One region of the Rheinheimera sp. NSM genome, then DNA from elsewhere that is predicted to be linked to it. Evidence: predicted binding sites of a transcription regulator. Region 1 holds the regulator's gene; each other region holds the start of a gene.
The links. Region 1 encodes FNR, which switches genes on or off when oxygen is low (the NO sensors DNR and NnrR bind a similar motif). Its sites were predicted from a motif close to TTGATNTANATCAA; they were not measured.
Positions count from the first base shown of each region.

Region 2: the regulator FNR is predicted to act here: its motif matches at 2,372-2,385, upstream of ACTZWV_RS13405 (OmpW/AlkL family protein).
Region 3: the regulator FNR is predicted to act here: its motif matches at 6,086-6,099, upstream of ACTZWV_RS11145 (putative zinc-binding protein).

Region 1 is NZ_JBQTCI010000002.1:457,550-467,875, reverse strand. Features, by position in the region: gene ACTZWV_RS07945 (heavy metal translocating P-type ATPase) at 1-2,225, shown strand, start outside; gene ccoS (cbb3-type cytochrome oxidase assembly protein CcoS) at 2,222-2,401, shown strand; gene ACTZWV_RS07935 (sulfite exporter TauE/SafE family protein) at 2,398-3,078, shown strand; gene fnr (fumarate/nitrate reduction transcriptional regulator Fnr) at 3,118-3,834, shown strand; gene uspE (universal stress protein UspE) at 3,926-4,858, shown strand; gene ttcA (tRNA 2-thiocytidine(32) synthetase TtcA) at 4,938-5,864, shown strand; gene ACTZWV_RS07915 (DUF2987 domain-containing protein) at 5,878-6,525, opposite strand; gene ACTZWV_RS07910 (glucosaminidase domain-containing protein) at 6,527-7,390, opposite strand; gene ACTZWV_RS07905 (pyridoxal phosphate-dependent aminotransferase) at 7,636-8,850, shown strand; gene ACTZWV_RS07900 (cation diffusion facilitator family transporter) at 8,884-9,822, opposite strand; gene ACTZWV_RS07895 (alanine/glycine:cation symporter family protein) at 9,977-10,326, shown strand, end outside.
Region 2 is NZ_JBQTCI010000004.1:240,805-251,130, reverse strand. Features, by position in the region: gene ACTZWV_RS13410 (GNAT family N-acetyltransferase) at 1-1,506, opposite strand, end outside; gene ACTZWV_RS13405 (OmpW/AlkL family protein) at 1,617-2,315, opposite strand; gene ACTZWV_RS13400 (DUF3300 domain-containing protein) at 2,448-3,866, opposite strand; gene ACTZWV_RS13395 (bifunctional ornithine lipid synthase OlsF) at 4,035-5,747, opposite strand; gene ACTZWV_RS13390 (UDP-2,3-diacylglucosamine diphosphatase) at 5,840-6,661, opposite strand; gene ACTZWV_RS13385 (2-hydroxyacid dehydrogenase) at 6,713-7,633, shown strand; gene ACTZWV_RS13380 (GNAT family N-acetyltransferase) at 7,635-8,225, shown strand; gene smrA (DNA endonuclease SmrA) at 8,517-9,107, opposite strand; gene ACTZWV_RS13370 (hypothetical protein) at 9,177-9,458, opposite strand; gene ACTZWV_RS13365 (hypothetical protein) at 9,642-10,043, shown strand; gene ACTZWV_RS13360 (M20/M25/M40 family metallo-hydrolase) at 10,069-10,326, opposite strand, start outside.
Region 3 is NZ_JBQTCI010000003.1:383,289-393,614, reverse strand. Features, by position in the region: gene norR (nitric oxide reductase transcriptional regulator NorR) at 1-497, shown strand, start outside; gene ACTZWV_RS11165 (YbaN family protein) at 497-889, shown strand; gene ACTZWV_RS11160 (HesA/MoeB/ThiF family protein) at 882-1,661, shown strand; gene ACTZWV_RS11155 (acetyl-CoA hydrolase/transferase C-terminal domain-containing protein) at 1,817-3,730, shown strand; gene ACTZWV_RS11150 (acetolactate synthase large subunit) at 3,783-5,423, opposite strand; gene ACTZWV_RS11145 (putative zinc-binding protein) at 5,643-6,026, opposite strand; gene ACTZWV_RS11140 (NnrS family protein) at 6,138-7,340, opposite strand; gene ACTZWV_RS11135 (MFS transporter) at 7,355-8,659, opposite strand; gene ACTZWV_RS11130 (NarK family nitrate/nitrite MFS transporter) at 8,963-10,326, shown strand, end outside.

The DNA of each region.
Region 1 (10,326 bases):
TTCGCACTGAACCTGCGGCTAAGGCTAATGCCATGCCGGACAGCCTGCGCGCAGAGCTGGCCAATTTTGATGCACCGGACGTGCTGGCCGACGTTAGCCGTAAACAAGGTGAACTAACCGAAATTGAGCTATCGCTAAGTGGTATCAGCTGCGCAGCCTGCGCCTGGTTAATTGAAAAACAACTGCGCCAATTGCCGGCAGTACACCAAGTTAATGTTAACTCCACCACCCAGCGCTGTCACCTGGTCTGGCACTCAGAGCAAACACCACTTAGCGAAGTGCTCGCCAGCCTGACTAAAATAGGCTATCAGGCCAGCCCTTTTATAGCCGATAATGAAGAACAACAGTTTAAAGCTGAGCTCAGCCGGTTTTTAAAACGGCTGGCGGTATCCGGCATTATGTCGATGCAGGTGATGATGCTGGCGGTGGCGCTGTATTTTGGCGATTACAGCGGTATTGAGGCCTCGCATCAGGGGTACCTGCGCTGGATCAGCCTGTTTTTAAGCTTGCCGGTGGTGTTGTATGCCGCCCTGCCCTTTGTTAACAGCGCCTGGCGTGGTATTAAAGCACGCCAACTAAACATGGACGTGCCGGTAAGCCTGGCCATTTACTACACATTTTTTGCCTCAGCCTATGCCACGGTGTTTAACACCGGCGAAGTGTATTTTGAATCGGTTTGTATGTTTACCTTTTTACTGCAGTTGGGTAAGTTTTTTGAATATCGCGCCCGCGCCCGGGCGCGCGAGGCCACCGGCAATCTGCTGAAGATTATGCCGGTAAGTGCCACTTTATTGGTAAACGGACAACAACAGATTGTATCGGCCAGACGCTTACAACCGGGCGATACGATTTTACTAAAGCCCGGTGAAACCATCGCCGCCGACGGTGACGTGCTGCGCGGCCAAAGCTCGGCCGACGAGTCGATGTTAACCGGTGAATATCGCCCGGTTGCCAAAACTATTGGCGACAAGGTGCTGGCCGGCAGTATTAACCATGATGGTTTATTAGAAATCAAGGTAACAGCAGCGCTGGGTGCATCACGTTTAGGCCAAATTATCAGCCTGCAACAGCGCACACTAAGCCAAAAGCCGGCGGTGTTGCAAAAAACCGATACCCTGGCACGCTATTTTGTTGAACGGCTGCTGCTTATTGCGGCGGCGACTTTTGTGCTGTGGTATGTCTGGCTCGACGCCGACCGCGCCTTTTGGGTAACCTTGTCAGTGCTGGTTGCCACCTGCCCCTGTGCACTCAGCCTGGCCGCTCCCACTGCCGTCACCTGTGCCCTTGCCCGCCTGAACCGGCGCGGCGTACTGATTAAAAATTCCGCCGTACTGGATGTATTGCCACAACTAAGCCATATAGTGTTTGATAAAACCGGTACTTTAACCGAAGGCCGTTTTTCGCTCAGCAGCGTTGAAATGTTAAGCCAACAGTATAGTGAAAGTGAGGCGCTAAACCTGATCGCTAATTTAGAGGCATACTCAGAGCACCCTATCGGGCGCGCGTTTAGCGGCTATCTTAGCGCCAAAGTATCACTGCAAGATGTGCATATTCAGGTAGGTGCCGGCATCAGCGCTACTTATGCTGGCCGGCAGGTTAAAGTAGGCAATGCGGCATTTTGCAACGTAAAGCATCACCGTGACGCTATGGTTTATCTCAGCATTGATGATAACGAAATAGCCGCTATTGGCTTGCAGGATGCACTACGCCCTGAAGTGCCTCGCTTGCTGGGCGCACTGCGCCGGCACGGCTATCAACTGATCATGCTGACCGGCGACAGCTCTGCCCGCGCGGATGAGCTGCAACAACAATTGCAGTTTGACCTGATGGTAAAAGGCTGTAACCCGGAGCAAAAAGTAGCTGAAATTACCCAACTGGTTGACGCCGGCCACAAGGTGCTGATGCTGGGTGATGGTATTAATGATAACCCGGGCTTTCATGCTGCCCATGTCTCAGTGACACTGCAAAGCGGCAGCGATTTGTCTAAAAACCAGGCCGATGTGGTATTGTTACAACCCAGTATCGGCTTATTGGCAGAGCTGCTCAGTGGCAGTAATCAGGCGCAGCGTATTATTCAGCAGAATCTGCGCTGGTCAGTGGGCTACAACTTGTTGATCATTCCGCTGGCGGTGGCCGGTTTTGTTTCGCCTTATATCGCGGTGCTGGGTATGTCGTTCAGCTCATTGCTGGTGGTGTCTAATTCATTAAGGCTGCTGAAAAAATGAGTGTGATTTATGTGCTGATCCCTATCGCTATTTTGTTTGTGCTGATTGGCCTGGCCGTGTTTTTCTGGGCTGTACGCAGCCGGCAGTTTGAAGACCTGGATAAAGAGGGTTTCAGTATCCTGTTTGATGAAGCAGAAAAAGCCCCGACTGAGAATAACGATAAGTCGCAGCCATGAATGCTGATTTGCTGGCGGCCTTATTGATTGGTTTTATTGGCAGCAGCCATTGCTTAGTGATGTGCGGCGGTATTGCCGGCGCCCTGCAATTGTCGATGCCATCGCAAAGCCCCGGCCGTAAACTGCAACTGCAACTGCAGCTGTTGCTAAGCTTGGGGCGACTGACCACCTATGCATTATTCGGCGCTCTGGTCGGCTACTTTGGCGCCGGCGCTATGCAACTGGCCGGCGCATCGCTGCTATGGCTGCGGCTGTTGGCAGGCTTGCTGTTGCTGATGATGGCACTGTATATCAGCCGGTTGTGGTTTGGTTTAATCCGTTTAGAGCAACTGGGGCAAAAGCTGTGGCGCCATGTGCAGCCGGTTGCCACCAAACTGCTGCCGCTTAACAGTGCCGCTAAGGCTTACAGTTATGGCCTGTGTTGGGGGGCCCTGCCTTGTGGTCTGGTGTACAGCACCCTGGGCTGGAGCCTGGCCAGCGGCAGTGCAATACAGGGTGGATTACTGATGTTGAGTTTTGGTATTGGCACCTTGCCGGCAATCTTAGTGACCGGTAGCGCCGCCGGTATCCTGAGCAAACTGAAAAACACCTTATGGCTACGCTACAGCGCGGCACTTATGTTAGCAATTTATGCCGGTTATACGATTTGGCTTGCTATCCGCCGGCTGGTTTTTTAAGCTGGCTATGTTGGAATTTCCGCAAAAGGTAAAAACACCATGATGCAACGCTCTGCAATAAATTGTCAGGACTGCGGCTTTAGCCAGCTGTGTTTACCCTTTTCATTAAACGATGCTGAACTGACGAAGCTGGATGACATTATTCAACGCAAACGGCCATTGCATAAAGGGGATATGTTGTTTGAAGCCGGCAATACACAAAAGTCGTTGTTTGCTATTCGCACCGGCTCATTTAAAACTTTTACCCTGACCGATCAGGGCGAGCAGCAAATTACCGGCTTTCATCTGCCGGGCGATATTGTTGGCTTTGATGGTCTGCATAATCAGTTGCACCCCAGCTATGCCGAAGCGTTGGAAACCGCCATGGTATGCGAAATTCCGATGCCGAACCTGGACATGCTGCTTGACCAGTTACCACGCCTGCGCCAACAAATGATGCGGCTAATGAGCCAAGATATTCAGGCCGATCAGCAAATGATGCTATTGCTGAACCGTAAAACTGCCGAACAAAAACTGGCAACCTTTCTATCACAACTGGCGCAACGTTTTGCCAGCCGTGGTTTTTCCGCTACAGAGTTTCGCCTGACCATGACCCGCAGCGACATCGGTAACTACCTCGGTCTAACGGTAGAAACCATCAGCCGCTTGCTGAGCAAACTGGATAAAGAACAACTTATTCAGGTAGATGGCAAACTTATCACCTTAAAAGATCAAGCTGCCTTGAGTAAACTGGGCTCCCTTACAGCGCATTGTTAATGCCCCCGGCTTTGACCTGGCGCAAGGTTTAGCCCGGCAAAGCAGGCTAATTTGGCTACACTTAAGTAAAGTTTTTACTGTGGAGCCTGATATGTCTGCTTATAACAATGTGCTGGTGGTGCTTGACCCTACCGTAGATCAACAAAAAGCCTTAAACCGCGCCGTGCAGTTAGCCCGGCTGCAAAGCTGTAAATTAACCGCTTTTTTATCGGTCTACGATTTCTCCTACGAGATGACCACCATGTTATCCGGCGAGGAGCGCGAATCGATGCGCCAGGCAGTGATTAAAGACCGTGAGCTGTGGATCAGTGACTTTTTGGCGGCCCCCCGTGCCGGCGGCATTAATATCGATATTAAGGTGGTATGGCACAACCGGCCGTTTGAAGCGGTAGTACATGCGGTGCTGGAAGATAACTACGACCTGGTTATTAAGGGCACCCACGACCATGATGTATTGAAATCGATGATCTTCACGCCAACCGATTGGCATATTCTGCGTAAATGTCCCTGCCCTGTATTACTGGTGAAAGATCATGACTGGCCGCAGGGCGGTAATATTATTGCTGCGGTTAACGCCGGCAGCGAGCAGGCACATCATCTATCGTTAAATCAACGCGTAATAGCCAAAGCCGGCCAAATGGCGGCCATGCTCAGCGCCCACACTCATTTGGTCAATGCCTACCCCGGCACCCCGGTTAATATTGCTATCGAAATCCCTGAGTTTAATCCGCAGGAATATAACAGCACAATGAAACACCACCATATTGATGCAGTGACAAAACTGGCAAAACAATTTGATATCGACAGCAGCCGTTGCCATGTGCAGGAAGGCATGCCCGAAGATGTGCTACCGACAGTAGCCGGCGAACTGGATGCTGAAATGGTGGTGATAGGCACTATAGGCCGCACCGGGTTATCGGCTGCCATTATCGGTAACACCGCCGAGCATGTCATTGACCGGCTGGATTGTGATGTACTGGCAGTTAAGCCGGCGGATTTTGTTTGCCCGTTACAGAAAGACTGAGTTTTACTGCTGCACCGCTTTGGTTATGGCGCGCGCTTAGCTATAATGTGCGCCATTTTTGTTTCCGGTAACAGTGGCTATGACTCACGCAGCGCAAGCTAAAGCTCAATATAATCTGAATAAACTTCATAAACGCCTGCGCCGCGGCGTGGGACAGGCTATTGCCGATTTCAATATGATTGAAGAAGGCGATAAAATTATGGTGTGTTTGTCCGGCGGCAAGGACTCTTACACCCTGTTGGATATTTTGCTTAATTTACAGCAGTCTGCGCCAATCAACTTTGCTATCGTAGCGGTTAACTTAGATCAGAAACAGCCGGGCTTTCCGGCGGATGTGTTGCCTGCTTACCTAAGCGCTATTGGTGTCGACTTTACCATTGTAAACGAAGATACCTACAGTATCGTTAAAGAGAAAATTCCCGAAGGTAAAACCACCTGCTCACTGTGCTCGCGCTTGCGCCGCGGTATTTTATACCGGACCGCCAAAGAGCTGGGCGCCACCAAAATTGCACTGGGCCACCATCGTGATGATATGCTGGAAACACTGTTTTTGAACATGTTTTATGGCGGCAAGATGAAGTCAATGCCACCTAAGCTGGTCAGTGATAATGGTGAACATATCGTGATCCGGCCGCTGGCATACTGCAAAGAGAAAGACATTGAAAAATATGCTATCACCCGTGAGTTTCCGATTATTCCGTGTAACTTATGTGGTTCTCAGGATGGCTTACAACGCCAGGTGGTAAAAGAAATGCTGCAGGACTGGGACAAACGTTTCCCGGGCCGCATAGAAACCATGTTTCAGGCGATGCAGAATATAGTGCCATCGCACATGATTGATAAAACGCTGTTTAATTTTGCCGGCCTGACAAAAGATACTGAGCTTAGCGAGCGCGATACCGCTTTTGATAAAGCAGCCATACCCGCTATCCCGGTTGGCTTGACGGAAGATGACGAGCTGTCAGCTCAGCAGGACAATCCGGCGCAGATTATCGCGTTAAGTTAAAACGCCGTGCAGCTCACTGCGCTGCGCTGTCGATTAACGGCAGCAGATACATCGGCCGCTGACTGAATTGCCAACGGCTGTCTGCTGCTAAGCTGCTGTTAAGATGAATATAACAGCGCTTATCACTGCACTGTGTTGCCTGTGCCGCCCCTGCCGTCATCTGTGGCGGTGTTACCACATCGGCAAACTCGACAATTACCCCGCTGACATCCGGCAACCAGCGTTTGCTGATACCGGCCATATCATCCAGCAGTACGTCAAATTGGCTGCGATAGTGCTGTATCTCCTGCAGCGTTAACTCCGGCGCAAGGCGCATACGCGAACGCAGGCGAAATTGCACCTGGCATGGCTCGGCATTATCGGCCAGCAGCACCTGCAAAATGGCATTGCTGTCTTTTAACGCTTCATCGTACGGCAAACTGATTTCGCCATTACCGGCTATATCCAACTTTATCTCGTGCCGGTCACTTTTCAGGCCCAGGCCATAGTATTTACAGGGCTGGCCGCTGCGCTCACCAATCAGCGCAAACGCCAACGTAATATCACTGTACTCAGGCTGCTGCAGTTTTTTCATCCGCTGATAAAAACTGTTGTAGTTCAGCAGTAAATCGGCAGACACTGCTGCCGGCAACAGCAGCATCAGGGCGGCAATAAAACGCATATTATTCTTCCAGTAATTTGCGGTTAAAGCGGATCATGCCGCTTATTTCAGCGATATAATCTTCACCGCGTTCAGAGTACGAGCCAAGCCCCGCCGCCAGCGCCACACCACTTACCGGTTTACCTTCAGCACGCAAACGGGCGCGTATTGCCCGCAGTGACTCATAAGTATGAAAGGTATTTAAGTTGTAAAAGTAACTCTTAATACTGGCCGCAGGGTTGGCAAATTTTGCCACCTCATGGCTTTGCCCTTCCAGACGCGACAGCGGAACTAAACCGCACCCCTCGCGAAAACACCACTGGCCGAAAAAATTATAACCCTCTACCGCAAAACGGCTGGTACCCCAGGCCGATTCATTTGCTGCCTGCATTAACACCAGAGTATCGGGAATAATATCGACCCGCTTCAGCAATTCCTGCAGCATGCTTTGGTCAGTTTCCGCCACTTCCATGCGAAACTCATCGTATAAGCTGTATAAAAACGCATATTCCTCCAATGAAATACGCAGCTGTTTTTCTTTTTTCTCTTGTATTTCAATTAACTGCCGCCGCAATGAGCGCAATCTGGCATTCTCGCGTTTTACATAAGGTCGTAAGTAATTAAAAAATGCCCGTTTTCTGGCGGTAGTATCGCTGTATTGATTGAAGTCCGGTAAGGCAACAAACGGCGGTGCGGCAGAAGTATAGGCCAGGCGCTGCAAAACCTTTTTCTTATCAGCATCATTTAGCGCGGTGATCCGTGACGGCTTTTGCCAGTCTTCCAGCGAATCTAACTGCTGCACCGGCTCCAGCTCGGTAAAAGGGCTGATAAATGCCAGCACCACGACTAACCAAAAAACTGTAATAATGATTTTTTTCAACAACATCCATCACCTGTGAGTTACTCATCTTGCTGCAGCAATTTTGCTGTAGCAGTAACCTGTTTGTTATAACAGAGCGCGGCATTTTACCTGTGCCCGGCTATTTATACGACCAAAAACTGCTTTTGGTTAGTTTTTTTGCAAAAACACAGCGCCATCCATTGCAAAGCGGCGACAGTTATGTGAAAACAGGTAGCTACAGCTATATAGCTGTCCGGACGGATAAAAACGGAGACATTAAGGTCGTTGTTATGAAACCCATTGAGCGCTCAACAAAATTAGACGGTGTCTGTTATGACATCCGTGGTCCTGTAGCCCAGGAAGCCAAACGCATGGAAGAGGAAGGCCACCGCATCCTCAAATTAAATATCGGCAACCCGGCGCCCTTTGGTTTTGAAGCACCGGACGAGATCCTAAAACATGTGATCCATAACCTGCCTACAGCCCAGGGCTATTCCGACTCACAAGGCATTTACCCTGCACGGGTGGCCGTGGCGCAGTATTATCAGCAGCGCGGTATTTTGGGGGCTGACGCCGATGATGTCTATATCGGCAATGGTGTGTCTGAGTTAATTCTAATGTCGCTGCAGGCACTGCTGAATAACGGCGATGAAGTACTGGTACCCTCACCCGACTATCCGCTGTGGACCGCAGCGGTGAATCTGGCCGGTGGTAAAGCGCTGCATTATCGCTGCGACGAACAGCAGGACTGGTACCCGGATCTTGGCGATATTAAAGAAAAAATCAGCAAGAAAACCAAAGCTATTGTGCTGATAAACCCGAACAACCCCACCGGGGCGGTGTACGACAAAGCCTTTTTGCTTGAACTGCTGAAAATTGCCCGCGAACACCGTTTGGTGGTGCTAAGCGATGAGATCTACGACAAAGTCTTGTATGACGGCACTGAGCATGTCAGTACCGCCTCGCTGGCTGACGATTTGATTATGCTAACCTTCGGTGGCTTATCGAAAAACTACCGCATTGCCGGGTTTCGTGTTGGCTGGTTATTTATTTCCGGTGCAAAAAGTCTGGCGCGTAATTACATCGAAGGCCTGAACGTACTGGCGTCAATGCGGCTATGTGCCAATGTGCCGTGCCAGCACGCAGTACAAACCGCGTTAGGCGGCTATCAAAGCATTAACGAGCTGGTGGTGCCGGGCGGACGTTTATATGAGCAAATGGATTTAGCTCACAGGCTGGTGACGCAGATTGACGGCATAAGCTGCATGCGGCCTAAAGGCGCCATGTACTTGTTCCCAAAAATTGACCGCAAGAAATTCCGTATTAAAGACGACGAATTATTTGTGCTGGATTTTCTGCGCCAACACAAAGTACTGCTGGTGCATGGCCGCGCCTTTAACTGGCCGGAGCCGGATCACTTTCGCATCGTGTTCTTACCGCATAAAGAACAGCTGGAAGCTGCCATTGGCAAACTGGCGCAGTTCTTACCCGGCTACAGCCAATAATCTCTTTACCTGCAAGGCAGCCTGGCTGCCTTTTTATTTTGCGTCGCGACAGGCCTCACCGCTGATTTCAAATTCCACCGTGGTATGGCTCAGTTGATAAGGTGCCAGCACTTCGGCTATCTGCTGTTTGTACGCCAGTTGCCGCTCCAGCTCTATTGGCGTGGCAATTTCAACATGCATTGTCAGCACATGCTGTTCACCATCGAGTGACCACAGATGCAAATGGTGAATTGATTTTACAAAGTCCAGTTCAGCCAACTGCGCACTGATCCGCTGTTGCAGCGCCGGGTCCGGTGTTACCTGTAAAAACAGCGCCAGCGTTTGGCGCAGGCTTTTCAGCACATTGAGCAAGATGAACAGCGTAAAACCAATGCATAGTACCGGGTCAAGCCAGGCCCAGCCGGTAAAGTACATCAGTACAGAACCCAGCAGCACGGCAACCCAGCCCAATACATCTTCCAATAAATGCCAGCTGAGCACCTTTTCGTTTTGGGTTTTGCCACCGCGCAAACGCAGCACTGCAGCACCATTAACAGCAACACCTAAAATCGCCAGCACAAACATGCCGCCCACATGCGGCAATTGCGGCTGCCATAAGCGTGGTATGGCTTCAGACAGCACCCAGGCCGAGCCTAACAACAAAATAAGACCGCTGATTAGCGCACTAAGCAGCGACCAGCGCCGGTAACCATAGCTGTAATGCTGTGTTGGCTGTTTTGCTGCCACTTTGCTGGCAATCCAGGCAAAGGCAATAGCCAGGCTATCGCCTAAGTCATGAATGGCATCGGCAATAATCGCTACGCTATTGGTTAAGATCCCGCCGACAATCTCAACTAAGGCAAAGCCGAAATTAAGCCAAAACGCCAACGCGATATTGCTGCTTTCACTGTGATGCGAATGGTGGTGGCCATGGTGGCTGTGGCCATGCGAGTGACCGCTGTGCGAATGCTTGTGTTGTTGCGGTGCTGCCATAAGTAAGTGCCCGGAGTTATGCTTGTCCAGCATAAGAGCAAAACCGCATTGATACAATCGGCAGCGGCGGCTTTACTATAATTTCTTGTTTCTGTTGCCATTACACAGTAGTCTTGCAGCATTTAATGGCCGTCCATACCGCTGAAGTTAACGCATGACTACCGATTTTTCGTTTCAACACGCTTTTGAGAGCCTGACGTCAAAGCTTGCTGCTGTAGTGTTTTACGCCTTTGACATTAATGGTATCGCCATTCCGATGGTACTGATTTGGCTGATCAGCGGTGCCCTGGTATTCACCTGCTACCTTGGTTTTATTAACGTGCGGGGCTTTGGCCATGCTATCCGTTTACTGAAAAACAATAAGCGCAGCAGCGAAACAGGTGAGATCACACCATTTCAGGCGCTGAGTACTGCTCTGTCCGGCACTGTGGGTACCGGCAATATTGCCGGCGTGGCAGTGGCTATCAGCCTGGGTGGCCCGGGCGCGACCTTCTGGATGATTGT
Region 2 (10,326 bases), on a different contig from region 1:
ATCGACGCCGACAAGGGTACAGGATTTCTCACGGCTCATCTGGGTTGGTACGGCGCTGTAACGCAGTTGCAGCGTTTCTTTGGTGTGCGAGTAAAAAAACTCCTGCAACCGGCGCTCGTCGGACGGATTTAATGGCCTTAAATCAAACTCCTCGCCGTCGATATGCAGTTCTTTAAAACCAACACTGCCCAGCTCGGGCACTTCCGTGGGGGTATGCAACTGGTAGTGCGGCACCCAGAACTGCAGGCGGATTTGCTCCAGCAACTGTTGGCGGAATTTCGGATGCGCCACGCGGATAAGCTCCAGCGCGCGTTCACGGATACTTTTACCGCGCAAGGATGCCACACCAAATTCGGTTACCACATAATGCACATGGCCGCGCGACGTTACTACCCCGGCACCCGGGCTTAAATGCGCCACAATGCGGGATATGGTGCCGTTTTTTGCCGTGCTGGGCAGGGCAATAATGGGTTTACCGCCGTTGCTCATTGAAGCGCCGCGGCTGAAATCGACCTGGCCGCCAATGCCACTGTAAAACAGATGGCCAATGGAGTCGGACACAATCTGACCGGTTAGATCGACTTCAATAGCGCTGTTTATCGACACCATATTGTCGTTACGGGCGATATTGGCCGGCGAGTTCACGTATTCACTGGGGTAAAAACCCATATGCGGATTACAGTGGACAAAGTCGTACAGCGCTTTGCTGCCAACACAGAAACTGGCAACGGTTTTGCCCGGATGAAAGGTTTTTTTACGGTTAGTGACCACGCCTTTTTTTATCAGCTCCATCATTGAATCGGTGATCATTTCGCTGTGAATACCCAGATCTTTATGGTTACCCAGATAGCGCAGCACGGCATCGCACATTTTTCCGACACCGATCTGAATGGTGGCGCCATCTTCTACCAGTAGTGAAACATACTGGCCAACCCGCTCAGTAACCGGATCCGGCTTTAGCTGCGGCATTTGCGCTATCGGCTGTTCGGCATAAAAATAAGCGCTGATCTGATCTTTATGAATAAAAGCCTGGCCATAGGTGATGGGCATGGAGGGATTAACCTGAGCAATGACCTTTTTTGCTGCTTTGGCCGCGGCGGAAACAATATCCACCGATACGCCAAGCGAGTGATAACCGTGTTCGTCAGCCGGGCTCACCATAATAAGTGCGGCATCCAGCGGCAAAATGCCGTCACTGAATAACGACGGTATATCCGACATAAAACAAGGCGTGTAATCGGCACGGCCTTCGGCTACAGCGCGGCGTACCTGGTCGCCACCGATAAATAAGGCGTTTACTTTAAATAACTGCTGATATTCCGGTTCTGCCCATTTGTTGTCGGATAAGGAATACACCTGAACAATTTCAATGTCATGCAGCTGTTTGGCATTGCTGATTAAGTGATCAATCAGTGCCGTTGGTGTGGCTGCGTGCGAGCCGATAAAAATACGGTCGCCCGATTTTAACAGCTGTTGCCAGTTCAGCTTATCTGTTGTTTTGCTCATAACCCATCCGGCGCAAGGCTTGTTGTGTCACGGTGTAATGCGGCACAGTGTAAAACAAAAAGGCGACCTTTATACAGTCGCCTTTAGTCTGGTTGATTAACGCTGCAGTCTTACAAGGTCCAGCGCAGACCAATCATCGCAACATAAGGGTCAATATTTACATTAACGCTTTGAACAGTATTGCCGTTTACCTGCACACGGCCGGTGGTATCAATATCCATCTTGCTTAGCATAGCGTGAATACCCAAACTGTCAGTCAGTTTGATATTCACTCCCGCCTGCAGTGCCAGGCCGTAGGAGCTTTTCAGCTTCAGAGCGACATTGTCATTGGCACCGGTTACGTTTAACGCATCCAGCGCGCCTTCAAGCTGGCTGTCAATTTGCTCGTCAAAAAATACCGTGTAATTCAGGCCGACACCAACAAAGGGGTCAAAGGTCTGATGTTGTGGCATAAAATGATATTGCGCCAGTAAAGTAGGCGGTAAGTGCTTGGTTTTACCCACTTTTAAGCCGTCAATCGCCGAGCCTTTTACTTTTATATCATGGCTGAACGGTGTGGCGGCAATCAGCTGTACTGCCCAGTTGGGGTTAATCCGGTAGTCGAAAGTAAGGCCCAACTGGGTATTAGTATTAACGCCTACCGCAGTAGAGCCTGTCGGCAGCCCGGCGACTTGTTCAATAACATTCAGGCTGGAGCTGCTGTCGTCCGGGGCGACAGTAATGGCGCCAACGTTAATGGCAAAGTCGGCATAAACGGGGGCCGCGGCCAGTGCAGCGGCAAGAGTGAGTACAGATAAGGTGGTTTTCATAATAAACTCCGCAGATAAGGTCTGCGGTCATTGTCCGCTTTGGCCCGGAAAGAATATTGGCCTGGATCAATAAAAAAACGGGGCTGAGATAAATTCAGCCCCGTAATTTGTTTTGTATCAATAAAGTACCGCTTAGTCGATTTGCCGACGCTCGTGGCGTTGCACCGTAGTGGTTTGCCGCGGCGGCGGTTGGCGGTATTCACGTGTTGGCTGAGCCTGCTGACGCTGTTGCACAGGAGCCGGGCGTTGTTGTACCTGAACGCTTTGCCGCTCTGGCTGGCGGTGCTGTTGCACGGCCGGTTGTTGGTACTGTTTCGGTTGTGCTTCGCGCACGGTTTGGCGCTGGCGCAATTGCTCGGTACTGATAACCTGCGGCTGGCGTTGCTGCTCTGTGGTTGTTACGCGTTCGTGCTGCACCGCCGGCTGTTTGAGTTGCTGGTTTACCTGCTGGCGCCGCTCATCACGGTTAACTTCAGTAGTGCGTAGCCGTTGCTCTGTAGTAACAGCATTACGTTGCTGGCGCAGAGCTTCATTGTGCTGACGCGGGTTTTTGTCATGGCTCTGGTATTGCCGTTCAGGCAGCCGCACTTGCTCTGCGGTTTTGCGCTGGTACAACTGTTTGCTCTCGCGCACTGTTACATTGTTGTCTACCCTGGTATGGCGCACCGGCTTACCCTGAATTTCGCTGGTAGGTTGGCGGTAGCCATAGCCGGCATTGTAATCGCGGTTTAAGCGCTCATGGCGATAATGTACACCACGGCGATGTTCGGTATTGTGCTGCCAGCGGCGGGCATCAACATAATGCTTGTGGCGTCTCGGATAATAGCGTGGTGGCTTGTGATAATAATGATGATGCACTATCACATGACGATGGCGCCAATCAAAGATACCAAAGTAGAACCAGGGCCGTACATTAACACTTACGCCCCAATGGAACGGACTGTTGCGGTAATACACGCCGGCAGTATGCCAGTACACCGGCGGATGAGACGGCCACCACCAGTCACCGTAAACTACGCGGGTATTGTAAACCGGCACATAGACCACCTCGCGCCTTGCCGGTTCAATGACAATAACTTCACGTTCGCGCTCTACCACCACGTGTTTATTATCGTTCAGCGAGCCGTTGGCATAGGCCTTTTGTCGCAGCGTTTGGATACTGGCCAGTACCTGAGTTTCATCGGCTAAAAAGGCTTCACCCAGTTGTTGCGTCCAGTCCAGGTCGTTGCTCAGGCGTTCCAACAGTTGCGGAAAGGCCACCAGCGCTTTAACGCTCGGGTCCCAGCCTTTATTTTCTACCGCGCGTACGGCATCGTCAGCGCTCAGTTTGGGGTTATCTTTCACCCAGCGTGCGGCCTGCACTACCTCTAATGGATAAGTGGCCGCAATCAGAACATGGGTTAGCACAGTGTCCGGGTACAGCGCGACCGGCGCCAGCATTTGGTCCAGTTCCGCTTCAGACCAGCTGTCATCTTCTGCCTGCACCGTCTGGCAAACCAACAGCACGCAGACGGCCAAAGCGCGGCTTAGTTGCAGCATCAGGTTTTTCATCTTGCTATCCTCAGTTTAAGCCGCTGGCATTACAATACATGACAGGCGACTTTTTATACAGTGTATAGCTTATAGGCGGATTTGGCTGAATTGAAACTGAACTTTACGGAACCTTTACACAGCACAACCGGCAACCAAAGCTGCCGGTTTATATTAGCGGCAGAGCTGTTACTCTGTGTCGATATAGCGCGCTTTCTTATTGGCTTTTAACATGGTCATATCCACCAGCACCAGGCCATCAACACAGTTGGCGAAGGCGGGGTCGGTACCAAAGGCGAGAAATTTCGCCCCGCCGGGCTCACACAGTTCGCTGTACTGCTTATACAGGGTTGGCACACTCACGCCCATATTGGCCAGCAGGTGTTTCAGTTGGGTAAAGTCATTCAGGTAATCGTTGCCGCTAAAGTGCTGTTGTAACTCAGACAAGATAGCCTGCGGCAGCTGATAAGGTTGTTTTGATACCGCGGCGCAGGCACTGTCGCCAAAGTACAGGCTGTAAAAATACACCATCAGATCGCGGGCGGCTTGCGGATAGCTGTTCGACAAACTGACACCACCAAACAAATAACGGATATCCGGATTACGCCGCAAATAAGCGCCAATGCCGTACCACAGGTATTCCAGGCTGCGTTTGCCCCAATATTTCGGTTGCACAAAGCTGCGCCCCAGTTCCAGCCCGGCATCCAGATACGGCTGCATCTTGGCATCAAACTGAAACAGCGAGGCGGTGTAAAGCCCGGCTTCACCATGCTGCGCCAGCACTCTACGGGTATTGGCAAAGCGGTAGGCGCCGACTATTTCCAAGTCGTCTTTATCCCACAGGATCAATTGTTCGTAGTAGCTGTCAAAACGGTCGATATCGCGGCGCTGGCCACTGCCTTCACCTACGGCGCGAAAGGCAAATTCGCGCAGCCGGCCAATTTCACGCAGTACCGGCGAGCTTTGTTGGTGGCAATACAGGTAAATTTGTTTGCCGTCGCTGGTTTGCCCCAGTAGCTCGCAGCTCTCTACGGCTTTTTTCAGCGTAATACGATCTTCCGGGTGGGCAATAGCGCTTTGGGTAATAAACAGCGGCGGCTTATTTTTTGCCAGCCGGTACAGGTGCTTTTTAAACAGTTTTACTTTGGCCTGTGTTTCCAGTGCTAAGTTAGCGAAGGCTTCGTATGGGATTTGTTCGCCAATGCGCATTTCCAGCTTTTTACGCTGTTGGTTAAACATTTCCTGTACCAGCAGCATAGTCGCCAGCGGTTTGTACAACATAGACGCGCCGTAAAACAGTGCCGAATTACGGCCATCGATATAAATGGGCAATATCGGCGCCTTAGCGTTGGCAGCAAAGCGTAAAAAGCCACTGTGCCACTTGCCATCACGAATGCCTTCCGGTCGCAGACGCGAAACCTCACCCGAAGGGAACAGGATCAGAGCGCCTTCTGAAGCTAAATGTTGCTGAATATTATCCAGCGCCCGCCGCTCGGTGCCACCATACATATTGTTTACCGGCAGTAGCAGGTTATGCAGCGGCTCCAATGCCATCAGCAGTTGGTTAGCGACTACTTTAACGTCGGGGCGAATATCACTGACTAACTTTAACAAGGCCAGACCATCCAGCGAGCCGATAGGGTGGTTAGCAATAATCACCACACGGCCACTGGCCGGAATACGTTCTACTTCGTTGTCGCGTACAGAATAACGAAAGTTGAAGTAATCCAGCACTTGCTCAACAAACTCCAGCCCCTGCAAGTGCGGATAGCGCGCGGCGAAGTCAATAAAGTCCTGCTCATGCAACAGGCGGCGCAGGGCGCCTTTTACCGGCCGGTACAGCCAGGGCTTGTTGGTTAACTGCGGAAGGTTTTGGCTAAGTACCTGGTCGACACTGATCATATTGAGCTCCGATAGCACTGCAGTAGGCTGGGCTCAGGCTAAAGTGGTTGTATGACAGTTCGGTGTCGGATTTATGGCAGTTTGCTGAAATTTCAGGCGGCTTTTTTACCGCTGACAGCAAGGGGCAGGGCGGCAATCTTCTCTGCCTGCTCTGTCCAGTGATACAGCGCCAGGCTGCCATCAAGTTGCTCTACCAGGGCAGTGCAGCTGTCTATCCAGTCGCCGTCATTGCAATAAATAATGCCTTGTTCCAGGCGGATTTCCGGATGATGAATATGGCCGCAGACCACACCGTCAAAGCCGCCGCGCTTTGCTTTAGCTATAGCGGCAGCGCGATAGCGCGCTATAGCTTTTTTTGCCCCCGGCACCTTACTTTTTATGTAAGCCGCCAGGCTGAAGTAACTGCCGCCGGTAAGCCGGCGTACACGGTTGTACCAACGGTTTAAAAACAGCAGGAAATCATACAGGTTGTCACCCAACCAGGCGTGGGCACGGCCAAAGTTGACCTCTTTATCAAATTCGTCGCCGTGCAGCAGTAACAATTTTTTGCCCTGCAGCGTGGTATGGCAGCCGCGCAGCGCAATACGGATATTGCCGAAGCTTTTACCTGCGTACAGCCGCATGGCTTCATCATGGTTGCCGGGAATATACACCACTTCTACCCCTTGCTCTGCTTTGTCTAACAGGCAACGCAGCACTTTGTTTTGAGCAGGCGTCCAGTGCACTTGCTTACGCATGGCCCACAGGTCAACAATATCGCCCAGCAAATAAATGGTACTGGCCTGGCTTTGTTCAAGAAAGCTGAGCAGATAATCGGCGCGGCAGTCTTTGCAACCCAGATGAACGTCAGATAAAAAAATGGTGCGGCAGTTCAGCATCGTCGGTACCATGTTATCTTTAAGCGCTGCCAGCATCGGTGCCCGCTGTGTCAGTGGTATGACGATTTTTTGAAGCTTTGGTGACCTATGAGCCTTGCCCTGATCATTCCTGATCGCAAACTTGATGATTTACAACAGCGTTTAGCGCTGGCATTAGCCGATACCAACATAGAAATCTGGCCGGATATTGCGAAGCCGGAAGATGTCGAATTTGCGGTAGTGTGGAAACAACCGCACGGCAGCCTGGCGGCGTTGCCAAATTTAAAGGCTATTCAATGTTTTGGCGCCGGTGTCGACGCTATTTTGGCCGATCCTGGCTTGCCGGCCTTGCCGATAGCGCGCATTGTTGACCCCAGCCTGACACAAACCATGGTGCATTATTTAGATGGTGTGCTCAGCTATTACCGGCTGCGGTTGGATTTGTTCAGTGCTTTGCAACAGCAAGCGTTATGGCAGCCGAAAAGCCCGCGGCGTATTGCGCATATTTGCGTGTTGGGGCTGGGCGAATTAGGCGCGGCGGTAGCCGCCCATTTTGCCGCTTTGGGCTACAGCGTCAGCGGCTGGGCCAGAACGCCAAAGGCACTGCCGCATGTCCGTTGTTACAGTGGCACTGAGGAGCTCGGTAGCGCTGTAGCCGGGGCAGATATAGTGATTTGCCTGCTGCCTCTTACTGCCGCGACAGAAAATATGCTGGCCGCAGACTTTTTTAACCGCTTAACACCCGGTGCTATTTTTATTAATGTTGCCCGTGGCGCTATTGTTGATGACGACGCCTTGTTAGCCGCGTTGGATAGCGGGCACGTGCAGGCGGCATGCCTGGATGTGTTCCGCCAGGAGCCTTTGCCGGCAGAGCACCCGTTTTGGCAGCATCCGGCTATTTTAATTACCCCGCATGTGTCGGCCGTAACCAATGTCGCAACGGTTGTTGAGCAAATCGCGGAGAATTATCGCCGTAGTCAGGGCGGCGAGCCGCTGCGTAATCCGGTTGATATGGGGCGGGGTTATTAAGATGACGACAACAAATCATACTGAAGTGACTACCTGGTTTTTGCAGTTTGACGATGCGCCGCCAACGCATATTGACTGGCCGCAGGGCGTGCAGTTAGTTGAGGCAGAAGTTGCCAGTCCGGAGCTTAGCCAGTTTATGTTCAGAACAGTGGGCGGCCCCTGGCGCTGGTTTAGCCGTTTAAGCTGGAATTATCAGCAATGGCTGGATTATCTGACGCAACAACAGGTGCGTACCTGGTTGTTATGGGTAAAGGGAACGCCGGCCGGTTATATTGAGCTGTTGAAGCATGCTGATCAAAGTGTGGAAATTAAGTTCTTTGGTTTAGTGCCGCAGTTTATCGGCCGTGGCTTAGGTTTAAAGCTGGCCCAAGCTGCAGTGATGCAGGCAGCACAGTGGCAGGCCGGCAAAATCTGGCTGCATACCTGCAGTGCCGATCATCCGTCGGCGTTGAAAAATTACCAACATGCCGGTTTTAGCATTACGCATACAGAAACCACTACAGAAGCTTTACCGCAGCTGAATGATAGCCGCTTATTAGCGGCAGATTTTGTTTATTCTGCCCTGGCACATCACAGTAAAAATGCTGGTTAAATATACAGTTATTGTAACTTTATTACAACTTAACTACACTTAACGCCGGTTTGGGGAAACTTAGGCCAACTTGCTAAATAGAATAATAAAAAGCGTTACTGAGGTTAGTTATGAGTAAAGCGTCCAGTCGTGGTTTTGGCTTTACCGCAATCGCCGTTGTTGTGTGTTTAATGGCGTTATCGGCATTTTTGACCAAAGCCGAAGCTGTCTGCCTGTTGTGTGGTGGATAGCAGGAATCGAATGCAGTCAAACGGATTGACTAACCCTAACCCCCGGCTTGCCGGGGGTTAGTTATTTCTGCGCGCCGCGTTTACTGTGTAACTCACGGTTTTCACGCTTTTGTTCCGCATTTTTCTGCAGTAACACATAAGTTGCGCTGTAGCTGCCATGTTGCTTTTGTGCGGTATTGCAGGCCAGTACAACAGGAATTTGCGGTAACCATTTAAACACATAGCTGCGCAGTATGGCCGGATGCGGTTTGCTGTTGCGGCCCATGCCGTGGTGAATAAGCAAGGTACGTATGCCGCGCTTATGGCAGTCGTCTATAAAATAAAACAGTTCGCGTCTGGCGTCGCTAAGGCTTTTACCCAGCAGGTTAAGTGTGGCGTCCAGCTGATATTTGCCCAAGCGCAGGTTGCGGTACACGCCATCTTGCACACCATCTTTTTTATAGGTGAAGGGCTCGTCCGGCTTTACCAGATCAACATATTCCATGCTGAGGTAATTCGGATCATATTCCATTTCCTGCTCTGCCGCTTTGCGTCTGGCTTGTTGCGCCAGGCTGGGATTAAACTCTCCCTGCTCCGGTAGTACGGCATCTTGTGACAGGGGCTTAACGCCGGACATCTCCTGCAGAAACAACTCGACTTCTTCGTTTTGCATAGCGGGTACTCCTGTATGTCGGGCGGCAATTATAGCCTGCCGCAGCGTCAGACAAAAGTTTTACGGTGTTTACTCTGCTTGCGCAGTCAGGCTCACCGGTGTGGCTTGTTGGGCGGTTTGCTCAGCTTTGCGGGCTTTGGCAAAGCGGATTAAATAGTAAGCATTAATTAGTAATACTAATAAGTTTGAGATAACGCCCTGTGGGATAGCAATGTGGCTGTAGTAAACAAACAGCAGGCTACAACCTACCAGGGTTGTCAGACGTAACCAGAACACATCCTTAATAAAAAAAGCACCAATACAAATCGTTAGCCCAACCCAGCTGATCACGTCGAACACGATATTTTCCATGGCGCTTTCCTGCATACTACAGCGGTTAAAATTTGTGCGCATTATGCTGGCCGGATCTGTTTTACTCAACTGAGGAATTTTGTGGTTTTCAGATTAGTTAAATTGATGGATTGTGGTGAATTGTTAAATGTGGCGAAAAAGTTGTTCTACACTTAGTTCAGGCTGAAAAAGCAGGAGCCAGCTATGATACCGGATAAAATATACGAAGTTTTGCCTTATGCTTATGTGGCTGTCGGCAGTGCGGTAATGCTGGCGACTAATGCATGGCTATTGGTAGTGTGTGGTTTTTTAATGGTATGTGCCGGCGCCATTGTGTGGGTGCTACGCTCAGATAACCGCCGCTCTGATATTAAAGCCGCCAGTACTAAATATGGCGGAATCTTGCCGTTCTGGTGTTACGAGTTGCTGCCGTTTAGCTATTTTATGCTGGCGCTGCTGCTTTTTGCGTTGAGTAACAATATCTATTTTTATCCGTCAGCCATGATACTGCTGGTGATAGGTATGCAGTTGTGGTTGTTGCGTGGCAGTTATCGTAAGCATCAACGGCCGGTACTACATACCAGGCCGTTGCGTTCACGCGGTTAAATTGTCAGCCGGAAGCTGCGGTAAATCAGCGGCGCAAATCTACTTTGCTGTTTGCCACTTCGCGGGTAGTAATAAGCCAGGCATCAACATTCTGCTGCATGGCGGCAGGGTCTATTTTATCCATGGTATCGTTTGGCGTGTGGTGATAGTCAAAGTAATCGGTACCATCCTGCTGCAAGCTGACTACCGGTACACCCTGGGCTTTTAACACTGATACATCCGGGCCGCCTGATGCGGTATTGTCACCCATCTCTACACCCAGCGGAGCCAGCTTCTGTTGCAA
Region 3 (10,326 bases), on a different contig from region 1:
ATCACCGTCTGTCGGTCTATCCTTTACCCATCCCGCCCTTACGCGAACGGCGCGATGATATTCCGCTGTTGGCCGGGCATTTTTTAGAGCTGAACCGCAGCCGGCTTGGGCTCAGAGCTCTGCGTTTAGCACCGGCCGCTGAGCTGGCGCTGTTAAACTACGACTGGCCGGGCAATGTGCGCGAGCTGGAGCATGTTATCAGCCGCGCGGCAATTAAAGCATTAAGCCAGGGGGCGGCACGCAGCGATATTGTAACACTGGGCGCTGAGCTATTGGATATTGACAGCGTAGCGGTAGCAGAGCATCACATGGCGCTGAATAACCCGGTGCAGCATAATGCGGCTATTACACTTAAGCAGGCCGTTAACCAACTGCAGCGGCATATGATACAGCAGGCATTAATGCAGCATGATGGCAGCTGGTCACAGGCCGCAAGACAGTTAGAGCTGGATCCGAGCAACCTGCATAAACTGGCACAGCGGCTGGGGTTGAAATAATGTGGCATATTACTAAGCTGTTTTTTTGGCGGCTGTTAGCGTTAACAAGTTTAATCCTGGGGCTTATCGGTATTCCGTTACCCGGTTTGCCAACGGTGCCCTTTATTCTGCTGAGTGCCTGGTCAGCCGGTAAAGGCTGGCCGGCTTTAGAGCAGTGGCTGCTGGCACATTCGCGGTTGGGCCCGCCGGTATTAGCCTGGCGCGCGCATGGTATAGTGCCGCGGCGCGCTAAATATCTGGCCGGCGGCATGATGACACTGAGCGCCGTACTGATTCAATTTTCAGCTGCTCCGGTAATACTCAAGCTGTTGTTACCGCTGTTTTTGCTGCTGGTAGCATGCTGGTTGTGGCGCAGGCCTGAACAAATAACGCAGGATAACAAGCATGACTAAGCCGTTTAGCCCGCCTCCGCAGAACACGCTTGCGCTGAATCAGCAGCAAGCTATGCGCTACAGCCGCCAGCTAATGCTACCGGCACTGGACTTCAGGGGGCAGGAAGCGTTGCTTGCCAGTAAGGTGCTACTGGTAGGTATGGGTGGGCTCGGCTGCGCCGCTACACCTTATCTGGTGGCCGGCGGTGTTGGCAGTATCACCCTGGCAGATGGCGATACTATCGACCACAGCAATTTACAACGGCAAATTCTGTACCGCGAAGAGGATATCGGCCAGAGTAAAGTACAGCAAGCTGCAGCGAGCTTACAGGCACTAAACTCTGGCATTGTCATTAATGCTTTGCAGCAGCGCTTGACTGCCGATGACTTAGCACAGCTGGTACCGCAGTTTTCACTGGTACTGGATTGCACCGATAACCTCGCCACCCGCAATGCCATTAACGCCGCTTGCGTGCAAGCCAAAGTGCCGCTGGTATCCGGTGCCGCTATCCGCTTTGAAGGCCAGGTCGCCAGTTTTAGTATGCAGGGCGACGGCGCTTGTTATCACTGTTTAAGCCAATTGTTTGGCGAACAGCAGTTAACCTGTATGGAAGCCGGCATTTTAAGCCCGGTAGTAGGGGTTATCGGCAGCATGCAGGCGCTGGAAGCGGTCAAAATTCTTGCCGGAGTCGGTACGCCGTTATACGGCAAATTACAGCTGTTTGATGCGTTAACCGGTAAATGGCAGCAGTTTAGTTTAAACAAAGATCCGCTGTGTAGTGTCTGTGGTTAAAGGGTGTTTAAGATAAATAGTGGTATGAGTGTTTGGCACTGCCTCGTTATTTGCGCTTTGCGTCAACCAATCTTTTGCTCAATCAACCAATCTTTTGGTCAATGTAGTACAGTGCAGTAATGCGGTGGTACAGAACACGGAGATAAGTTACAGCAATGAGCAATAATGATTATGCCGATATCGTTGACCGCGTCTTAGCGCAAATTGGTAAGCATGTGGTGCTGGGGCTACCGTTGGGCCTGGGCAAACCTAACCGCTTGATCAATGCGTTTTACCACAGGGCCTGCCGGGACAGCAGTATCCGGCTGGATATCTTCACCGCGCTGTCGCTTAATCCGCCTAAACCCGGTAGTGAATTGGAACAGCGTTTTTTGCAGCCTTTTGTCAAACGTCATTTTGGTGAAGACTATCCGCGGCTGGCCTATGCCGATGCGCTGGCGGCACAACAGCTACCGGCCAATATTACCGTTACCGAATTTTATTTTCAGTCCGGCAGCATGCTGGGTAATACCGATGCTCAGCGCAACTATGTGTCCAGCAACTACACCCATGTAGCGCGGGATCTGGCCGACCGCGGCGTGAATTTGATTTTACAACTGGTCGCGCGGCGGGCGGGCGAATCAGACTGGCAATACAGTTTGAGCAGCAACCCGGATGTTACGCTGGATCTGGCAGAAGAACTGCGTCATCGTCCTGACAGGAAGTGCCTGATACTGGCGCAGGTGCACCCGGACTTGCCCTTTATGGCCGGCGATGCGCTGGTTAGCAAGGATTTTTTTCACCAAATCATCGACGATAACCCACAACAACCGCTGTTTGCATTGCCCCGCAGCCCGGTCACTACGCAGGATTATTGTGTCGGAATGAACGCCAGTGCGCTGGTAGCCGACGGTGGTACGCTGCAAATCGGCATTGGCTCACTCAGTGATGCTCTGGTGTACAGCTTGATCCAGCGCCAGCAAAACAATGAAGCCTATCGCGGCTATTTTAACCAGGGGTTGCCGGGCCAGGCGCTGATAGATGCTATTGGTGGCCATGACAGCTTTGACACCGGGCTGTATGGCGCCAGTGAAATGTTTCTCGATGGTTTTATGCATTTGTATCAGGCCGGCATCCTCAAACGCGAAGTATTCGACGATGAGCGCTTGCAGAGCCTGGCCAATGCTGGGCGCATCGGGGAGCAGGCCGGTATTGAAGGCAGTGGCGCTTTATTAGACGCGGCATTTTTTCTCGGCTCAGAGCATTTTTACCGCTGGTTGCGCCAATTGACTGCAGCAGAATGGCCCCGTTTCAGGATGAGCTCGGTTGGCCGGATCAACCAGTTATATGGTGGCAACCCGACACTGGAGAAATTACAGCGGCAAAAAGCCCGCTTTATCAATACCTGTATGATGGTGAGTTTAACCGGCGCGGCCACCTCTGATGGCCTGAAAGATCATCAGCTGGTTTCCGGTGTCGGCGGGCAATACAACTTTGTCGCCATGGCGCATGCCATGCGCGATGGTCGCTCGATCCTGATGCTGCGTAGTACCCGCCAAAGTGGTGGCAAGCTAACATCCGGTATTGTCTGGGAATATCCGCACTGCACTATTCCGCGCCATCTGCGCGATATTGTGGTTACCGAATACGGTATTGCCGATTTGCGGGGCGCAACGGACGAGGAATGCATAAAAGCGCTGATTTGTATCAGTGATAGCCGTTTCCAACAAAAACTATTAAGTAAAGCAGTGGCTGCCGGCAAACTGGATGCAAACTGGACTATTCCCGCTGCTGCTGCGGCAAATACCCCGGCAAGCCTTGAGGCCCGTTTAGATGCGCTGCGCTTAACGGGCAACTTACCCCGTTACCCTTTTGGCAGTGATTTTACTGTGTTGGAACAACAGCTGGTGGCGGTATTGCAGCGCCTGAAGCGGCTGAAACAGTCAAAATTACAAGCGCTGGGCGCGCTGCTGCGCGGCGGGCCTGATGCACCTGAAGCGTTAGGCCGTATGGGGCTGGCAGAGCCACGCGGACCGCGGCAATGGCTGTATGCCCGGCTGTTACGCTGGGCGTTGGCGCACTCAGGTTAAGGAACAGCAACGTCGCCAATACTGCTGCAGGCGTAACCGGGACGCGCGGCAATTACAATTGACAGGTTTTTTCTTTCAGTAACACGTTAAGGATGTCGTGGTTCAGTGAATAGTCTACCGGCAGGTCGATAACATGCACCCCGGCAGAGTTCAGGCAGCTGTTCAGAATGTGTTTAAAATGCTCATCATTCCCGATGCGGTAACCCTTAGCACCAAAACTTTGCGCATAGCGGACAAAATCCGGGTTAGTGTAATCCAGACCGAAATTGGCAAAGCCCATGTCTTGCTGTTTCCACTTGATCATACCGTAAGCATTGTCGTTCAGCACAATTACCACCAGGTTTAGCTGCAGGCGTACTGCAGTTTCCAACTCCTGTGAGTTCATCATAAAACCACCATCACCGCATACCGCCACCACCTGAGTGTCTGGCTGCAGCATTTTAGCCACCATGGCGCCGGGCAGGCCTGCGCCCATTGACGCCAGGGCATTATCCAGCAGCATGGTATTGGCTGAGTAGCATTTGTAGTTACGGGCAAACCATAATTTATAGATGCCGTTATCGAGGCTGACAATGGCATTATCGTCCAGGCGCTGGCGCAGCAGGTGCACCAGCCGTTGCGGCAACATTGGAAACCGGCTATCAGCACAGTACTGCGCCAGATGCTGCTCCAGTTCTGTTTTGATGCGGCTGAAATAGGAAAAATCCCAATGCTGCTTGTTTTGGATAAGTTTCGTCAGTTGCGCTACAGAAAAAGCAATATCGCCAACCACGTTAAGCTGCGGAAAATACACCGCATCGACAGCAGCAGGTAAGAAGTTGACATGAATAACCTGTTTGGCGCCATGTTGCATAAAAAACGGCGGTTTCTCCACCACATCGTGGCCAACATTAATAATCAGGTCCGCTTTAGCTATGGCGCAGTGGACAAAATCGTGGTCCGACAGGGCGGCCGAGCCGAGGTACTGCGGGTGGCGCTCATCGACCACGCCTTTACCCATCTGAGTGGTAAAAAAGGGCATGCCGGTAGCTTCTACAAAAGCAGTTAGTGCCTGACAGACACTTTTGCGGTTAGCGCCGGCGCCAATCAGCAGCAGCGGGCGTTTGGCGGCTTCTATCATCGCAGTGGCTTTGACCAATGCCGCTGTTGCCGCATGGGGGCGCTGATGGCCAACCACGGGGTAGATGGTGTCTGCGCATTGCTCAGCGGCGATGTCTTCCGGCAGTTCCAGATGCACGGCTCCCGGCCGCTCTTCAATGGCTAAACGAAAGGCTTCGCGTACCAGCGGCGCAATGGTATTGCCATTCACAATCTGTTTGCTGAACTTGGTGACAGAGCGCATTACATCCACCACATCCAGGATTTGAAACCGTCCCTGCTTACTGGTTTTGATCGGTTTTTGTCCGGTAATTAACAGCATAGGCATGGCACCTAACTGAGCAAAAGCCGCGGGCGTCACCAGGTTGGTTGCGCCGGGGCCAAGCGTGGCTAAACAGACACCGGGCTGGCCGGTTAAACGGCCGTAAGTGGCGGCCATAAACCCTGCGCCTTGTTCATGACGGGTCAGGACGAAGCGAATGCCGGAGTTTTTTAATGAATTCAGAAAATCGAGGTTTTCTTCACCCGGAACACCAAAAATATATTTAACGCCTTCATTTTCCAGTGCTTTTACAAATAAGTCAGATGCTTTCACAGTAGTCTTCCTAACGTAACGGATTTAAAGGACGTTGATATGGGTTTCGTTTGTACAATCAGGCGCACTGCTTCACAGTAGCCCTTTCACGGCACATTGCAACAGTATCATTTTAGGGTAAATTTCAGCAGCAGATAAAAAATAATCCCAACGCCGGCTTCACGCTGATTGCCGCCGGGCAAATACGCGCGAACTATGGCGCCGGAACAATGAGGGAGATCAGACCGGTTTGCCCGGCTGTCCAAGGATATCGCTATGCACCATTTGCAGCAGTTTATAGGCATCGGCTAAACCGCAGTTTTCGTGGTCGCGTTTTTTATAGCCCAGTGAGGTTAGCTCTATATGCCAGGTGGGCACTACGTTTACGGTGGCGAGGGTTTGCTTTACACAGTTAAGCGGGCAGCCATCTACGGCCAGAATAGGCCGGCCGGACTGCGCAACTTTTACCAGTTGTTTTACCTGGCCGCCAACGCCGGCAATACAGGACATTTGGGCCGAGCCTTCCCGATCCAGTACCACGGCCAGATCGTTGGCTAACTGGGCCACGTTAGAGCAGCCGGAGCAGGAGTATACCAGCGGCTTGTTATCGTAATCGGTGTTCATTTTGCGTTCCGTCATAGCAAGAGCATGCACCCAGTGTAAAAGCCGTGACGGGTTGCGGCTTGATATAAATCAAAGCCGCGGCAGGCTTACCTCTTCAGAGGTAAGGTCACATTAACCTGGCCGGCCGTCTGGCCTTGGCGTGGTTAGCACCGGAAAATACACCAATACGTATAGTCCATACGCCAGCACCCAGCCGCCTATGCCTAACCATAGCCATTGCATAGTCTGGGCCGGCCACAGCCAAATTAATACCGTGCGGCTGATGGCTGCAGCCAGTACCAGTAAAAACGCCAACGACATAATACTGTGCGGTTTGAGCATGCGGCCGCTGTGGCCTAATGATACCCGTGCCATCATGCTTAAAATCATGCTGCCCATAGCACCGGCGGTTAGCGCGTGCAGCGCTATGCTGTTGCTGATATTTACCCCGGCGTAGCGTGCGCTGTATAGCGCTAACCCCAGCGGTATACACCAGTACGCCAGATGCAGCGACCACAGTAGCGGCACTTTAACCGTAAGCCAGATTTTCCAGCGCAGGCAGCGCAGGGCGGTGAGCAGGGCACTTAAGGCAAATAAGCTGCTGATAGCCAGTGGCGGCAGGTATTTGTTCAGGGCAAAAAAGTGCAGTACAAATATCAGCCATAAAGAACCCAGCGCAGCGCGGTCCAGCCAGACCATGGCCGCCACCTTTTTAGTTTGGGTGCCATTGGCGGTAAACATCGGCAGCACCCGGCCACCGACTATCGCCATCAGAAGCGTAACCAGCCAGATGGCGTTTTGGCTGCCCAGCTGCATTAAATCATAGCGATTGTAGGCCACACCGATATACATCAGTGCATTACAGGCGGTCAGCAGCAACAGCAGCGGTATAAAAAACAGGTTGCGCTGCTGGCCGGTTTTAATCAGAGGGATGGCTAACAATACCGCACACACCGGCAGAAAGCTTAAATCCACTGCGGCCACCAGATACAGCGGTAAGCCCTGGCCAAACAACAACAGCAGACGGGCGCTTAACCACAACAGGCTGATAAACAGCAGGCTTTTACCATGCGGCGCGCGCAGCCCGGTCCAGTTTTGCACTGCGGTCAGTAAAAAACCGATAACAATAGCACTAACAAAACCAAACAGCATTTCATGGCTGTGCCAGAACAGCACGTTGGCAAAGGGCTTTAGCTGAATATGGCCGGCCAGTGTCAGGCCCCACAGCAGCATAGCAATAGCACTAAAGACAGCGCCAAATAAAAACATCGGCCGAAACGCCTGGCGCAACAGCGGCAACAGCTTTTGCTCGGTTGCCAGATCAGTAATTTGCATGATTTATCCTTAGCTTAAAGAGGTTGATCCTCATCGCGTAAAAAATTCTCTGTGCGTGCCTGAGCCAGTTTTTGCCGGTATTGCGCGGCCTGGTTGGCAAAAAACATGGTGATCATACACAGCGCCAGTACGCCGTATAAAATCATAAAACAGCCGGTGACTATGCCCAGTACATCCTGTGCCACACCAAACAGCACCGGTAGCGTACAGCCCCCGAGGGCACCTACCGCTGCAACAAAGCCACCGGCGCTGCCCATATGGTGCGGGTAATAATCGTGGATCACTTTATACACACTGGCGCGGCCAAAGCCCTGAGCCACACCGATAACAAAAATCAGCAGTGTAAACCACCAGACATTGAGGCCAATCTCCAACTGCACATCTTTTTCCAGGCCATGCACAATCAAGGTAGTAGGTGGGTAACTAAGAAAGAACAAACACACAAGGCATACCCAGAATACGCTCCAGTTTACTGCGCGGCCACCGTAGCGATCGGCAAACCAGCCGCCCAATGCCCTTACCATGCTTGAGGTGGCAACAAAAAACAGCGTAAACGCCATAGCTTGTTGTGCATTCATGGCATAGGCCTGCATATAGTATTGTGGCAGCCACAACAGCAGCGCTAAAAAACTGCCAAACACAAAGTAGTAGTACAGGGAAAAACGCCAGATACGTGCATCTGATACCAGTGTACGCAGGCTAAGCGCTGCGGCCTGAGTGTAAGCCTGAGCAGGCTCTGCCGGTGACAACAGGGCAAACAGCAGTGTGATCAGTAACATACCTGCAGCATACAGCGGCCCCACCCACTGCCAGCCAAGGTAAGTTACCGCCAGCGGCACCAGCACAAAGGTAATGGCAACACCGGCATTGCCCACACCAAATAAACCCAGCGCCCGGCCCTGGCGGCTTGAGGCAAACCAGACGCTGACATAGCGCACACCAAAGGTAAAAGACACACCGCTGATACCAAACCAGAGCCCAAGCCATAAATAGCCGCTGTAGCTATTTACCAGCGGCAGCAGTAACAGCGCCGGTATTACTGCCAGCATCTGGTACAGCCATAAGCGCCGGCTACTGACACGGTCGGCCAATATGCCAAGCGGCACCCGCAGTAGGGCGCCGCTTAATATAGGTGCCGCCAGCAGTATGCCGTATTGTGTAGCGCTAAGCGCCAGTTGCTGTTGTAACGCTATGCCCATTACGGCGTATAAGGTCCAGACCGAAAAGCAAGCGGCAAAGGCCAGCGTGGCAAGCAGTAGCGCCCGGTTAGCCCCCGGCAGCGTGGCCTGTGCCAGCGTGGTGGGAGTAGTATGCTCCATCGCAAAATATCCGCTAATCAGTATTACAGCTTAGTGTAACGCCAAAGCTAAACGCTGCTGCAGCGCAGAGGGCGTACCTCTGACGCGCTGACTAAGGCGGGGCGGGTCAGGTTATTACGCCAAAGTGGGTAGCGGTTGCTGAAATACCGCGCCATGACGACGGTCGCCGGCCTACCTATAAGTTGGTATCTGTTTGTTTTATAGTAAGAAACTGCCGGTTCGGCTTTGTTTTATATCAATGATTTTGCCGCTTCAGCTCTCTACACTTGGCGCAGTTTATCTGTTAATCCTGTGGAGAGTATTATGGCTGGACCTGCTTTAGCAACTGCAAGCGGCAGTGGGTTAAACCTGCTGAATTTCGCTGAGCAAAAAGTAAAAATGCTGCACCTGACCTGGTTTGCCTTCTTTTTAACTTTTGTTATCTGGTTTGCCCATGCGCCGTTACTGATTCATATTAAAGACGCCCTGGCACTGACCGATGCTCAGGTTAAAGCCCTGTTGATCCTAAACGTGGCGATAACCATCCCGGCACGTATTGTCGTGGGCATGTTGGTTGATCGCTACGGCCCGCGTATTATTTACTCGGTAGTGTTGTTTATCTCGGCACTGCTGTGTATTGGCTTTGCCTTTGCGCAAACTTACTCTGCGCTGGCAGTGTTTCGCTTTTTACTCGGTTTTGTTGGTGCCGGCTTTGTCATTGGCATCCGCCTGGTAGGCGAGTGGTTTCCGCATCATCAGGTGGGTACCGCTGAGGGCATCTATGGTGGCTGGGGTAACTTTGGCTCCGCTGCTGCGGCCATGACGTTACCAACGCTGGCGCTGGCTTATGGCGGCGACGATGGTTGGCGCTATGCTATTGGTACTGTCGGTGTGATAAGCGCAGTGTATGCGCTGGTATTCTACAAGTATGCCCGTAATACCCCTAAAGGCTCGGTGTATTTTAAGCCGAAAAAAACCGGTGCTATGGTGGTATCCAGCTGGGGCGCCTTGTGGGGCTTAATCTTAATGAATATCCCTATGCATCTGGCGCTGGGCATGCTGGCCTGGCGTTTGTCTCCGGCCGGGGTTAACCTGTTTTCTACCGATATGATGTATATATTCTGGGGCATATTACTGCTGCTGTTTGTGCTGCAAACGCAGCAAACCTTACGTATTAATGTTGAGCATTTACGTGCCGGTGTGCCGGAGGCGGATAAATACAGCTTTAAGCAGGTGGGGATATTAAATATTGCCTACTTTGCTACCTTTGGCTCTGAGCTGGCGGTGGTGTCGATGCTGCCATTGTACTTTCTGGAAACCTTCGAAGGTTTAAGTGCGGTGAAAGCCGGTTTACTGGCGTCGGGTTTTGCCTTTATGAACCTGGTATCGCGGCCAATGGGCGGCTGGTTTTCTGATAAATTTGGCCGGCGCAAAAGTATGCTGATCTTAATTGGCGGTTTAGCGGCCGGTTATTTCCTGATGGGCCTGATGGACAGCCACTGGTGGATCCCGCTGGCAGTATTGGCCACCATGGCGTGTAGTTTCTTCGTGCAGGCCGGTGAAGGTGCGGTGTTTGCTATAGTGCCGCTGATCAAGCGCAGCATGACCGGGCAAATTGCCGGCATGGCCGGGGCTTACGGTAATGTGGGGGCTGTGGTGTATTTAACGGTACTGAGTTATGTCAGTTA